Pseudonocardia sp. HH130630-07: one gene and its partner. The protein of the gene in region 2 interacts with the protein of the main gene of each other region in a pairwise test. Links are inferred from orthologs where the notes say so. Each region holds a gene or a part of one and is shown on either strand. Other genes may lie near its edges.

Evidence for each region. Proteins that work in one complex are often made in the same cells at the same time.
Region 1: the proteins of rlmB (region 2) and AFB00_RS15355 interact in binary tests that used the Escherichia coli proteins (3 or more experiments, as listed by UniProt). The link is inferred for Pseudonocardia sp. HH130630-07 from one-to-one orthologs.

The regions. Positions count from the first base shown.
Region 1 is NZ_CP013854.1:3,151,959-3,158,957, reverse strand. What follows is about bases 2,115-5,037. They hold AFB00_RS15355 (NAD(P)H-hydrate dehydratase), read right to left. Parts: upstream 4,405-5,037; coding sequence 2,824-4,404; downstream 2,115-2,823. Other genes in these bases: glmS (glutamine--fructose-6-phosphate transaminase (isomerizing)), read right to left, coding at 4,503-5,037; argG (argininosuccinate synthase), read right to left, coding at 2,115-2,789. Also shown: AFB00_RS15370 (alpha/beta fold hydrolase), read right to left, coding at 1-58; alr (alanine racemase), read right to left, coding at 55-1,263; more of argG, read right to left, coding at 1,362-2,114; more of glmS, read right to left, coding at 5,038-6,377; AFB00_RS15345 (dienelactone hydrolase family protein), read left to right, coding at 6,495-6,999. UniProt on the Escherichia coli protein: Bifunctional enzyme that catalyzes the epimerization of the S- and R-forms of NAD(P)HX and the dehydration of the S-form of NAD(P)HX at the expense of ADP, which is converted to AMP.
Region 2 is NZ_CP013854.1:2,685,560-2,692,504, forward strand. The notes cover bases 1,859-4,672. They hold rlmB (23S rRNA (guanosine(2251)-2'-O)-methyltransferase RlmB), read left to right. Parts: upstream 1,859-2,683; coding sequence 2,684-3,661; downstream 3,662-4,672. Other genes in these bases: cysS (cysteine--tRNA ligase), read left to right, coding at 1,859-2,678; AFB00_RS13120 (HARBI1 family protein), read right to left, coding at 4,169-4,672. In the rest of the region: ispD (2-C-methyl-D-erythritol 4-phosphate cytidylyltransferase), read left to right, coding at 1-336; ispF (2-C-methyl-D-erythritol 2,4-cyclodiphosphate synthase), read left to right, coding at 333-803; AFB00_RS13105 (VOC family protein), read right to left, coding at 794-1,219; more of cysS, read left to right, coding at 1,287-1,858; more of AFB00_RS13120, read right to left, coding at 4,673-4,942; AFB00_RS13125 (DDE transposase family protein), read left to right, coding at 5,421-5,651; AFB00_RS13130 (hypothetical protein), read left to right, coding at 5,688-5,867; AFB00_RS13135 (S1C family serine protease), read left to right, coding at 6,211-6,945. UniProt on the Escherichia coli protein: Specifically methylates the ribose of guanosine 2251 in 23S rRNA.

The sequences.
Region 1 (6,999 bases), 470 kb from region 2 along the record:
CCGCCGCGCCGACCAGGCCACCGGCGACGCCGGCGACCGTCCAGCCCCTGCGGCTCATCGGTCCCTCCCGTCGGCACCGGTGGGGGGCACCGTGCGGCGCACCCGCCCCGAGATGCCGGTGACGATCTCGTAGTGGATGGTGCCGAGCTCGTCGGCCCACTCCTGGGCGGTCGGCCCGCCCGTGGTCCCGGTGCCGAACAGCTCGACCTGGTCCCCGGCGGCGACGCCGAGCTCGCCCGGTGCCCCGCAGTCGACGACGAACTGGTCCATGCACACCCGCCCGACGACCGGGCGGTCGGCGCCCGCGACCAGGACCCGCATCCGGCCCCGGTCGTTGCTCCGGCGCGGGACCCCGTCGGCGTAGCCGAGCGGGACCAGCGCCAGCACCCGCGGCCCCGGCGCGACCCACTCGTGGCCGTAGGACACGCCCTCGCCGGCGGCGACCGTCTTGACCAGGGCGATCCGGCCGCGCACCGTCATCACCGGGCGCAGCGGGCTGTCCTGCGGCCGGGCCACGGGGTCCAGCCCGTAGACCGCGATCCCGGCCCGCACGACGTCGAGGTGCAGGTCCGGGCGGGTCAGGGTGGCCGCCGAGTTCGCCAGGTGCACCAGCGGGGTGATCCCGCGGCCCCGGACGTGCGCGACGGCGGACCGCAGCCGCTCGGCCTGGGCGTCGATGCTGGGGTCCCCCGGCTCGTCGGCCCGCGCGAGGTGCGACCAGACCGCGGCCAGCTCGGCGGTCCCGTCGACCGCAGCGGCGACGGCGTCGTCGACCAGGCCCGGCCACTCGCCGGGCGGACAGCCGTTGCGGGACAGGCCGGTGTCGGCCTTGAGGTGCAGCCGCACCGGGCGCCCCGCGGCACGGGCCCCGGCGAGCACCGCGGCCAGGTGCTCCCGGGACGACACCGACAGGTCCACCCCCGCGGCGACGGCGGCGGCGAAGTCCTCGTCCGGCAGGTGCAGCCAGGACAGCACCGGCGCGTCGATCCCGGCCGCGCGCAGCGCGAGCGCCTCGTCCAGGGTGGCGACGCCGAGCCGGTCCGCCCCCGCGGTCAGCGCCGCCCGGGCGATGCGCTCCGCGCCGTGCCCGTAGCCGTCGGCCTTGACGACGACCATCGTGGCGGCGCCGGAACCCCCGGCCAGACCGGACAGGTACCGGACGTTGTGCCGTACCGCGCCGGTGTCGATCACGGCCTCGGCGCGGGGCCCGGCGGCCGGGGAGGCCACGGCACCGGCGCCGGGGTCGGGTTCGATCGCTGGCAGCACGGCCCGATCATCGCATCCCGTAACGACCGTCCGGTCCGGTACCGATCGGTCCCGGGTCCGGACCAGTACCGATCGGTCCCGGGGCCGGACCGGGCTCAGTCGGTCCCGGCCTCCATCGCCGCCCGGTCCAGCGACTCCTCGGCCTGCTCGGTGCCCTCCGGCGCCGCCGGGGTGGCGGTGATCTCCGCGGCCCGGCCGGACTCGACCTCGCCCACGAACTCCTCGAACTCGCCGCCGAGCATGCCGGTCGCCGCGTACTGCTCCAGCTTGGCGCGGGAGTCGGCCAGGTCCAGGTTGCGCAGCGTGAGCTGGCCGATCCGGTCGCCCGGGGTGAACGGCGCGTCCTCGACCCGCTCCATCGACAGCCGGTCCTCGGCGTAGGCGAGCGCCGGGCCGCGGGTGTCGAGCACCGACCAGTCGTTACCCCGGCGCAGCCGCAGCGTGACCGACCCGGTGATCGCGTTGCCGACCCAGCGGGTCAGCGACTCGCGCAGCATCAGCGACTGCGGCTCCAGCCAGCGGCCCTCGTAGAGCAGCCGGCCGAGCCGGCGGCCCTGCTCGGAGTAGGCCGAGAGCGAGTCCTCGTTGTGGATCGCCGAGACCAGCCGCTCGTAGGTGACGAACAGCAGCGCCATCGCCGGGGCCTCGTAGATGCCGCGGCTCTTCGCCTCGATGATCCGGTTCTCGATCTGGTCGGTCATACCGAGCCCGTGCCGGCCGCCGATCCGGTTCGCCTCGTCCACCAGCGCGACCGGGTCGTCGTAGCGGACGCCGTTGATCGCGACCGGGCGCCCGGCCTCCCACTCGACGGTGACGTCCTCGGTCTCGACCGCCACGGCCGGGTCCCAGAACCGGACACCCATGATCGGCTCGACGATCTCGAGCGAGGTGTCGAGGTGCTCCAGCTTCTTGGCCTCGTGGGTGGCGCCCCAGATGTTGGCGTCGGTCGAGTACGCCTTCTCCGCCGACGCCCGGTACGGCAGGTTCCGCGCACCCAGCCAGTGGCTCATCTCGGTGCGGCCGCCGAGCTGGTCGACGAACACCTCGTCCAGCCACGGCTTGTAGATCCGCAGGGCCGGGTTGGCGAGCAGGCCGTAGCGGTAGAAGCGCTCGATGTCGTTGCCCTTGAACGTCGAGCCGTCGCCCCAGATCGACACGCCGTCGTCGGCCATCGCCCGGACCAGCAGGGTGCCGGTGACGGCACGGCCGATCGGGGTGGTGTTGAAGTACGGCATGCCGCCGGCGCGGATGTGGAAGGCACCGCAGGCGATCGCGGCGATGCCCTCGTCGACCAGGGCGCGGCGGCAGTCCACGACCCGGGCGGACTCGGCGCCGTACTCGATCGCGCGCTCGCGCACCGCGACCAGGTCGGGCTCGTCGGGCTGCCCGAGGTCGGCGGTGTAGGCGTAGGGCACCGCGCCGTTCTCGCGCATCCAGGCGACCGCGACGGAGGTGTCGAGGCCACCGGAGAAGGCGATGCCGACGCGCTCGCCGACGGGGAGACTGGTGAGGATCTTCGGCACGGGACAGACGCTAACAATCGCGTTGCGGCCCAGGTCAGGCGGTGCCGCCCGGCGCGGCGGCACGGACCGCCCGCAGCGCGGCCGGGATCGCCGCCCGCATCTCCGACGCGGGTGCCGGGACCGCCGGGAGCCCGTGCCGCCCGGCCGCGACGGTGGCGGCCCGGCCGTGCACGACGGTGGCGCACCCCGCGGCCCACCACGGCTCCAGCCCGGCGGCGAGCAACGCCCCGATCATCCCGGTCAGCACGTCACCCGAGCCGGCGGTCGCCGCCCAGGAGTCCACGGCCGGGTCGACGAGGGCCCGGCCGTCCGGCGCGGCCACGACGGTCGCGTTGCCCTTGAGCAGCACCGTCACCCCCAGGTCCGCGGCGGCCCGGCGGGCGGCGGCGACCCGGTCCGGCCCGGCGTCACCGGCGATCCGGGCGAACTCCCCGGCGTGCGGGGTGAGCACCACCGGGCGGGCGTGGATCCGCGCCCGCAGGTGCGGGTGCCGGGCGAGCAGGGTGATGCCGTCGGCGTCGATGCACAGCGGCACCTCGCGGTCGAGCACCGCCTCCAGGACCGCGAGCCCCGCGGACCCGGTCCCGATCCCCGGGCCCACCGCCCAGGCCTGGGTCCGCCCGGCGTCGGTGATGTCGCCGGTCGCCACGATCTCCGGCCGGTGCCGGCGCACCTCGTCGGCGGCCGATCCGGCGAAGCGCACCATCCCGGACGTCGCGAGCGCCGCGGCCCCCGCGGCCAGCACGGCCGCCCCCGGGTACGTGGCCGAGCCGGCGGCGATCCCGACGACGCCCTGGGTGTACTTGTCGTCGTCCGGGCCGGGGACCGGCCAGCGCGCGCCGACCTCGGCGTCTGTGAGCAGCCGGGCGTGCGGCTCGGCGGGCAGGAACGGGCCGAGCCCGATGTCGACGAGGTGCACCGGCCCGCAGAGCGGCGCGGCGAGCGCGTGCACCGGCTTGCGGGCACCGAAGGTGACGGTCCTGGCGGCCCGGACGTGGGCGCCGTCGGTCGTCCCGGTGCCGGGGTCCACGCCGGACGGCAGGTCACAGGCCACGATCGGGACGCCGGCGTCGTCGGCCGCGGCGACCAGCGCCGGGGCGGGGTCGCGCAGCGCGCCGCGCCCGGAGATGCCGACGATCCCGTCGACGACGACGTCGGCCCCCGCCACCAGCGCCCGCGCGGCGTCGAGCGGGGCCGGGCCGGTACCGGTACCGCGGCCGCGGCCCGCGCCGCCGGTGTCCGCGCCGCCGTTGTCCGCGCCCGGGGCCGGTCCGCCTCCCGGATCACCGGTGTCCGGGCCGAGTGCCAGCACCCGGCCGCGGGCGGCGCGCAGGGCGGCCAGCCCCTCCGCGTGAGCGCGGCCCGGAGCGAGCAGGACCGCGGTGACCCGGGCGCCGCGCCGGCGCAGCTCGGCACCGGCCCAGAGCGCGTCGCCGCCGTTGTCCCCGGCCCCGACCAGCAGCACCACCCGGCGGCCGTAGGTGGAGCCGAGGAACCCGCGCAGGTGGGCGGCCAGCCCGCCGGCCGCCCGGCGCATGAGCACGCCGTCCGCGACGGTCGCCGCCATGGCGGCCTCCGCCGCCCGGACCTCCGCAACCCCGAACACCCCGTGCATGCCCAGCAGGCTAGTGGCTCACCCCGGTCCGCTCACCGGATCCGTGGACGCGCACGCGATCGCGCGAGCGTCGCCGGAACCCGTGAGCGGGCCCGGGCTCACTCCACCGTGACCGACTTCGCGAGGTTGCGGGGCTTGTCGACGTCGTAGCCGCGGGCCCTGGCGATCTCGGCCGCGATCACCTGCAGCGGGATCGTCGCGACCAGCGGCTGCAGCAGGGTCGGCACCGCGGGCAGCTCGAAGAGGTGGTCGGCGAACGGGCGCACCGTCTCGTCACCGGTCTCGGCGATCACCACGGTCCGCGCACCGCGGGCCTTGATCTCCTGGATGTTGGACAGCAGCTTCGAGTGCAGCACCGCCCGGCCCTTCGGCGACGGCATCACGACGACGACCGGCAGGTCCTGCTCGATCAGCGCGATCGGGCCGTGCTTCAGCTCACCGGCGGCGAACGCCTCGGCGTGCATGTAGGCGAGTTCCTTGAGCTTGAGCGCACCCTCCAGCGCGACCGGGTAGCCGACGTGGCGCCCGAGGAACAGCACGGCCTTGGACGGCGCGAGCAGCTGCCCGAGCGCCCGCGCCTCGCCGAGCGACTCCAGCACCTCGGCCACCGCGGCCGGGGTGGCCTCCAGCGCCTCGAACTCGCGGACCACCTCGTCCGGGTACTTGGTGCCGCGGGCCTGCGCGAGGGCCAGCCCGACCAGGTAGTTCGCCGCGACCTGGGCGGTGAAGGTCTTGGTGGCCGCGACACCGATCTCCGGCCCGGCGTGGGTGTAGATCACCGCGTCGGACTCGCGCGGGATCTGCGCACCGTTCGTGTTGCAGATCGCCAGCACCCGCGCCTTCTGGTCCTTGGCGTGCCGCAGTGCCTCCAGGGTGTCGGCGGTCTCCCCGGACTGGGAGATCGCGACGACCAGCGTCGAGCGGTCGAGCACCGGGTCCCGGTAGCGGAACTCGCTCGCCAGCTCGATCTCCACCGGGAGCCGGGTCCAGTGCTCGATGGCGTACTTCGCGAGCAGCCCGGAGTGGTAGGCGGTACCGCAGGCGATGACGAAGACCTTGTCGACGTCGCGCAGGTCCTGGTCGGTGAGCCGCTGCTCGTCGAGCACGATCCGGCCGTCGACGAGGTGCCCGCGCAGGGTGTCGGCGATCGCGGTCGGCTGCTCCTCGATCTCCTTCAGCATGAAGTAGTCGTGGCCGCCCTTCTCCGCGGCGGCCAGGTCCCAGGTCACCTCGAACGGGTTGACCTCGGCCGCGCCGCCGTCGAACCCGGTGACCGCGTAGCCGTCGCGGGTGATGGTGACGATCTGGTCCTGGCCGAGCTCGACCGCCGAGCGGGTGTACTCGATGAAGGCCGCGACGTCGGAGGCGAGGAAGGTCTCGCCGTCGCCGAGGCCGAGCACCAGCGGGGAGTTGCGGCGGGCGGCGACGACCCGGTCCGGGTCGTCGGCGTGCGTGACCACCAGGGTGAACGCGCCCTCCAGCCGGCGGGCGACGACCCGGACGGCCGCGGTCAGGTCCCCGGCGGCGTCCTCGGCCCCGGCCAGCTCACCCGCGAACGCCAGCCCGACCAGGTGCGCGGCCGTCTCGGTGTCGGTGTCGGACTCGGCCCAGATGCCGCGCGCCTCCAGCTCGGCCCGCAGCTCCAGGAAGTTCTCGATGATGCCGTTGTGGACGACCGCGACCGCGCCGTCGGAGGACCGGTGCGGGTGCGCGTTGCGGTCGCTCGGCGGCCCGTGCGTGGCCCAGCGGGTGTGCCCGATGCCCGTCGTGCCCACGAACCGGTCCCGGCCGACCTCGTCCAGGCGGGCCTCCAGGTTCGCCAGGGCCCCGGCCCGGCGCTCGACCAGCAGCTCCCCGCCGATCGGGAGCGCCACACCGGCCGAGTCGTACCCCCGGTACTCCAGACGACGGAGCCCCCCGACGACGACGTCGAGTGCGGGGCGATGACCGACGTAACCGACGATGCCACACATGACGGCGAGCGTATCGACGTCCGGACGGCGCCCCCGCGGCACCGGGTGCGAGCGGCGCCACGCCGACCGGGTAGCGGGAGCCGGGCGGGGTGTGACCAGCCCCGGTACCGTGCCTGCGTGGCCCGGAGCGATGTGACCCGCCCCCCGTCGATGAAGGGGGCCCGCGACGCCCTCGGCGTGCTCTCCCGGCCGGGCCCGAACCGGGTCCGGTTCGGTGATCTCGGGCTGGTCGGGCTGCCCGGGATCGTCTACACCCCCGAGCAGGGCTACCAGCTCCCCGCGGTGGTGCTCGGGCACGCCTGGCTGCAACCGGTCCGGCGGTACCACGAGCTGCTGCGGCACCTGGCGACCTGGGGATTCGTGGCCGCCGCGCCGAACACGCAGCGCGGTCCGGTCCCCAGCATGTCCCGGTTCTCCGCCGACCTGTCCACGGTGCTGGACGTCTGCGTCGGCGTCCGGCTCGGCGACGGCCGGATCACCGTCGACGCCCGGCACACCGCCCTGATCGGGCACGGCACCGGCGGTGGCGCCGCGGTGCTGGCCGCGGACCGCCGGGAACGGCTGGGCGCGCTGGTGACGCTGGCCGCGTCGGAGATCGCGCCGTCGGCCGTCGAGGCGGCCG
Region 2 (6,945 bases):
GTGGCCGCGGTCCGTGCCGGGGCTCCGGCCGTCATCCCCGTGCTGCCCGTTCCGGACACCGTGAAGACGGTGGACGGGGCGGGCGTCGTCGTGTCCACGGTGGACCGGTCTGCACTGCGTGCGGTGCAGACCCCGCAGGGCTTCCGCGCCGGGGACCTGCGCCGTGCCTACGCCGGCACCCCGGACCCGCGGACCGACGACGCCGGGCTGGTCGAGGCGATCGGCGATCCGGTGCGGACCGTCGACGGCGACCCGCTGGCGTTCAAGGTGACCACGGCGTGGGACCTCCGGATCGCGGAGCTGCTGCTCACCGGGGCCGGGGAGAGGATCGGATGAGGGTCGGGATCGGGACCGACGTGCACCCCGTCGAGGTGGGCCGGGACTGCTGGGTGGCCGGGCTGCTGTGGGAGGGGACCGACGGCTGCGCCGGGCACTCCGACGGCGACGTGGCCGCGCACGCGGTGTGCGACGCGCTGCTCTCCGCCGCCGGGCTCGGCGACCTGGGCGCGGTGTTCGGCACCGGGCGACCGGAGTGGTCCGGGGCGTCCGGTGTCGCCCTGCTCACCGAGGTCCGCAGGCTCCTCGGTGAGGCGGGCTGGACGGTCGGCAACGCGGCCGTACAGGTCATCGGCAACGCGCCCCGGATCGGTACCCGCCGGGCCGAGGCCGAGCGGGTGCTGACCGAGGCGGTCGGCGGTCCGGTCGCGGTGTCCGGGACGACCACCGACGGGCTGGGGCTCACCGGGCGCGGCGAGGGCCGCGCCGCCGTCGCCACGGCGTTGCTGCTGCCCGCTCAGGGATAGGCCTCCGCGGTCCGCTGCTGGATCTGCTCCGCCGTCAGGTCCCCGGTCCGGCGGGAGAGCATCCACGCGTGGCCGAACGGGTCGGCCAGCCGGCCGCCGCGTTCGCCGTAGGGGTGGTCGTCGACCTCGAAGACTACCCGTCCGCCGCCCGCGACCATCGCCGCCGCGACGGCGTCGGGATCGTCCACGTAGAGGGCCATGATCACCGCCTCCGGACCGGTGGGGGCCGGGTCGACGGCGTCGGCGTCCTTGACCGCCCAGGTCGCCGCGCCCGCCCGCAGCAGGGCGTGCACCACGTTCCCGGAGCCGTCGGTGTAGCGCTCGACGAGTTCAGCGCCGAACGCCGCGGAGTAGAAGGCGATCGCCGCGTCGGCGTCGGACACGACGAGCCGGGGCAGGAGCTGCTGAACACTCATGGCGGACACCTTGCCGCCCGGGCACCGCCCGTGTAGTGGACGAATCGGAGAGCCGTACCCTGGTGACGTGAGCCTCAGACTTCTCGACAGCGCGACCAGGGAGCAGCGTGCCTTCACGCCGCTGCGGGCCGGAGCCGTGTCGATCTACGTCTGTGGCGCCACCCCGCAGGGCCTGCCGCACATAGGTCACGTCCGGTCCAGCCTGAACTACGACGTGCTGCGCCGCTGGCTCTCCCACGCCGGCTACGACGTCACGCTCGTCCGCAACATCACCGACATCGACGACAAGATCCTGCGCAAGTCCGAGGCGGCGGGCCGGCCGTGGTGGGAGTGGGCCACCACGCACGAGCGGGCCTTCACCGCCGCGTACGACGCGCTGGGCTGCCTGCCGCCGTCGGTCGAGCCGCGCGCCACCGGGCACATCACCCAGATGACCGAGCTGGTCGAGCGCCTGATCGACCGTGGGCACGCCTACCCGGCTGGTGGGGACGTCTACTTCGCCGTCCGCACCCTCGGCGACTACGGCGCGCTCTCCGGGCAGAAGGTGGACGACGTCCACCAGGGCGAGGGCGAGCCGGGCGCCAAGCGGGACCCGCTGGACTTCACGCTCTGGAAGGCCGCGAAGCCCGGCGAGCCGAGCTGGCCCACCCCGTGGGGCGCCGGGCGTCCCGGCTGGCACCTGGAGTGCTCGGCGATGGCCACCGCCTACCTCGGGCCGGAGTTCGACATCCACGGCGGCGGCCTGGACCTGGTCTTCCCGCACCACGAGAACGAGCGTGCCCAGTCGCACGCCGCGGGGGACCCGTTCGCCCGGTTCTGGCTGCACAACGCGTGGGTCACCATGGGCGGCGAGAAGATGTCGAAGTCGCTGGGCAACACGCTCGCGATCGAGGCACTGCTGGAGCGGGTCCGCCCGGCCGAGCTGCGGTACTACCTGGTCGGCCCGCACTACCGGTCGGCGATCGAGTACTCCGACGCTGCGCTGGACGAGGCTGTCGCCGCGTACCGGCGGATCGAGTCGTTCGTGAACCGGGTGCGGGAGCGGTACGGGCTGCCGGAGCCGTCGCCGAAGGTGCCCGCCGAGTTCGCGGCGGCGCTGGACGACGACCTGGGCACCCCGCTGGCCCTCGGTGCCGTGCACAAGCTGGTGCGGGAGGGCAACTCCGCGCTGGACGCCGGCGACGGCGCGACGGCGTCGCGGGCCGCGTCCTGCGTGCGGGCGATGACCGGTGTGCTCGGCCTGGACCCGCTGGCCCACGGCGACGCGGCCGACGGCGCCGGCGACGCGGCCCGGCAGGCGCTCGGCGCCCTCGTCGAGTCGATGCTGGAGCGCAGGCAGGCCGCACGGGCCGACCGTGACTTCGCCACCGCGGACCGGCTCCGCGACGAACTCCTCGCTGCCGGGGTCGCCGTCGAGGACGGCGCCGGTGGCTCCACCTGGACGTTGAAGGACGCGTAGGACTGATGGCAGGAAATTCCAAGCGGCGCGGCGCGATCCGCAAGGACGGCACGAAGAAGGGCATGGTCATCGGATCCGGTGGCCAGCCCCGGCGTGCCCTGCGTGGCAAGGGCCCGACCCCGCCCGGCGAGCTGCGGCCGGGACACCCGAAGCAGAAGGCCGCGGCCCGCCGGGCCGCCCAGACCGACCAGCAGCAGCGCCGCCGTCCGGTCGCCGGGCGGCGGGGCGACGGCGACGGCCCGGAGACCGTGCTGGGGCGCAACCCGGTGGTCGAGTGCCTGCGGGCCGGTGTCCCGTCGACCGCGCTGTACGTGGCGACCGGGGTGTCGGCCGACGAGCGGGTGACCGAGGCCGTCGCGCTGGCCGCCGAGCAGGGCATCTCGATCCTCGAGGTGCCGCGCAACGACCTCGACCGGATCAGCGGGGGCGCGCTGCACCAGGGGCTCGCGCTGCAGGTGCCGCCGTACTCCTACGCGCACCCGGACGACCTGCTCGAGGCCGCGGCCCACACGAACCGCCCGGCCCTGGCCGTCGCGCTCGACGGGGTGACCGACCCGCGCAACCTGGGGGCGGTCGTCCGGTCGGTGGGGGCGTTCGGCGGGCACGGCGTGGTCGTCCCGCAGCGGCGGGCCGCCGGCATGACCGCGGTCGCCTGGCGGACCTCGGCCGGGACCGCCGCGCGCGTCCCGGTGGCCCGGGTGACGAACCTGACCCGCACGCTGCGCGAGTACGCCTCGGCCGGGCTGATGGTCGCCGGGCTGGCCGCCGACGGCGACGTCTCGCTGGACGAGTTCGACCTGGCCACCGGGCCGCTGGTCGTCGTGACCGGGTCCGAGGGCAAGGGCCTGTCCCGGCTGGTCCGTGAGACCTGCGACGTCACGGTGTCGATCCCGCTGGCCGGGGCGGTCGAGTCGCTGAACGCCTCGGTCGCCACCGGCGTGGTGCTGGCCGAGGTGGCCCGCCGGCGGCGCGCCGCGCGCTGACGGCGAGGCGCCGGGAACGGGAGAATCAGTCGTACTTCGCGTGTACGGCTGAGACCGGTTCCCGGCCCGTACCGTCGACGTGAACCATCTCTTCCGCGTGGTGAGCTGGTCGTGCTGTTCGGCTGTCCTCGCGCAGCCGGGACGAACTCGTAGGTTCCCAGGCGCCAGTCGTCCCGGGCGGAGACGTCAGGACCTTCCCACCTCGACCGATGGTCTTTGCCCGGCCGCTTCAGGCGGACCGCCGGTAAGGGGCCGGGCGTACGGCACCGTTGTGCAGTTGTCCCCGGCAGCCGGGCGCACCTCCGACAATGCCCGACCGTATTGCATTCCCATCGCTCGCTCTCTAGAGTTCTACTTTCGCTCGTGCTCTGGAGGAGCCATGATTGGGTCTCGTCCCCCTGTCGCCCTGACTGTCACGTTTGCTCTTGCCATGACTGCAGTAGTGTTCACGCAGAGTCCGGCGCAGCCCGATAATGCATTGAGCCTTTCCCAGTAGGTGCTGGTTGATCATGTGGTTCGGTCGTGCTCGACGTGGAGGAGAACGAGCGCGGCGGCGGTGATCGCGCCGATCCGCCAGGGGCAGAAGCTGACCCGACGCAGCGCCTTGAAGGTGGTCTTGAGCAGGGAGTTCCCGCGTTCGGCCACAGCCCTGACGGCGGAGTGCAGCGTGTTGACGGTGCGCTTGTCCTCCGACAGCCCACTGCCGGTGGGGGTCTTGAACGGGCAGGTCAGGCGGGTGTTCTCACCGTCGTAGCCGAGGTCGGCGAGCACGACGTGGGTGTCGTCGGTCCAGTCCTCGATCGCGTCGAGCAGGCCGGGGTGGCCGCGGGCGCAGGTGGTGTCGTGCTCGCGGCCCGGGCGCACCGGGGATGTCCACAACGGCCACCCGTCAGGCGCGGTGAGGACCTGAACGTTCCCGCCGTGGACGTGGTGCTTGCCCGACCACCACAGATCCACTCCCGGGGTCGGTCCGGGAGTGCGGGAGCGGTCAGTGTGGATCACGGTGCCGTCGAGGTGAACGTGGGTGTGCCCGGCGGTGCGGGCCGCGAGCAGCGCGCCGGGCAGTCCAGGCGCGGCGGCGGCCAGGACGTCGATGCCTTCGTGCAGGTAGCGGTAGGTACTCGACAGGCTCAGCTGGTTGTCGGCGGCGAGCTGGGCGACCCGGGTGGCGTCGAGGAACCAGCGCAGCACCAGCACCGCGTGGCGGTCACAGTCCAGCGCGCGGCGCCCGCGCCGGGTCCCGCGCCGGAGGCGTTCCTCGGCCAACAGTCGCGACAACATGGACGCGGTGGGCTCCCCGATCGGGAGCACGGCGGTGTAGGTGACAGGATCGGGCACGCGGGACCTCGGTGGTGAGTCGATCTTTGAGCGGACCGACCTCTTCTACTGGGGTCCCGCCCCCTCGTTGAGCACCTCCACGTCACGGCGTGTCGCCGCCAGCCGCTCCCCACTACTGGGAAAGGCTCATTGCGTGAAGTAGCTCAAGCGATCGATTTACAGTCGGAGCAGGCGACTCCCTTATCAGGCAGCTCTATCGTCCGTGCCGTGGCGACATCTTCCGGCACGGTCTCGTCTGTGATGGCGTCCGAAGATGATCGCTTGACACTGAGCCTTTTTCAACCTGACCAGCGAGCTTCTGCGTCAGGAGATCGCGAAGGTTGCAGCGCAACTGCTCTGACCACAGCTGCACAGGTCACCGGCTCGCCAGCTCGGCGTCTGCACCCACACAACCAGGCCCCTGAGCTGCCGGAACGGCAGGTTGAAAAAGGCTCACTGGCAGATCGAGAACGCGCTGCACTGGGTCCGCGACGTCACCTTCGCCGAGGACCACTCCACCATCCGAACCGTTGCCGGACCCCAGGTCATGGCCTCGCTCCGGAACCTGGTGATCAGCCTGCACCGCCTCGCCGGAGCCACCAACATCGCCGCCGCAGTACGACATCACAGCCGCGACGCGCTGCGCCCCCTCCGACTACTCAAGATCATCTGACTTTGCCGACCCCCTGGACTGCACTGGGTCCGCGACGTGTCCTTCGACGAGGACCGCTCGGCAGTGCGAACAGCGGCCGGGCCGCAGATCATGGCCGCGCTGCGGAACCCGGCCATCACCGCGCTACGGCTGGCCGGGGTCACCAACGTCGCCGCCGCGCTACGCCAGCACGCCCGCGACGCCCTCCGTACCCTGACCAGTTACAGGATCACGTGACTTTGCCGGGACCCTGGGTGTCCGGCGGGTCCTCGGGAGATTTCTGGTGTGGTCACAGGTTTGTTTCAGGGTCATGTCGCACAGTCAGACTATGAACCGAGTATGGGCTGGGCTCTGGAGACGAGCTGACGGACGGACCTCTACCAGGGATGAAGCTGTGGCTTCTGATCGGTCTGGTCCGAGGGTGCCCGGGGATTGTTCTGTGCATGGCGATGGTGGCGAGCTGGGGGTGACATCTGGAGTCGATACCGGCTGCGAGACGTTTTCAGATCAGCCACCGCGGCGCGAAGTTTCTGCGAGTCCTGCGGGCTCGACACAGAACTTGGGCAGCCCGCCGAACTCGGTGTATCCGCTTTCCCCGACGCCAGTACCGGCCTTCAAGCTGCCCCGCCGTTTCGGCGCCGGGCTGGTCGCAGTGATGGTGGCTGCCGGTCTGATCGGTGGGGGTGCCGGTTTCGGTGGTGCCTATGCCGCCCTCGGTACGACAGGGTCGGCACCGCTGTCGAGCGTCGCCAACTCCGGCGCTTCAGCCCAGGTTGGGAATGGCACAATCGCTGGCGCAGCCGCCGCGATCGCTCCCAGCACCGTCGACATCAGAGTCCGCGCGGCTCAGGGCACGATCGAGGGATCGGGGGTGGTCCTCACCAGTGACGGCGCGGTCCTCACCAACAACCACCTCCTTACCCGCGCCGGCAGCGAGATCAGCGTGTCGACCGCCGACGGCACCCGCTACCGTGCAAAGGTCGTCGGTACCTCCCCGAGCTACGACCTGGCTGTTATCCGTCTTTTAGGAGCGTCGAACCTGAAGGCCGCCACGTTCGGTGAGGCCAGCAGTGTCCAGGTCGGCCAGCAGGTTGTTGCCACCGGCTCGCCGCAGGGTCTGTCCGGTACCGTCACCGCGGGCATCGTGTCGGCCTTGAACCGGACTGTCACCGCAGGTGATGGCGGCGGTACTCGGGTCGTCTATAATGGGCTGCAGACCGATGCCCCAATCAACCGGGGTAACTCGGGCGGCCCGCTGGTGAACCTTGCCGGCCAAGTCATCGGGATCAACTCCGCGATAGCCACAACAGGGCGT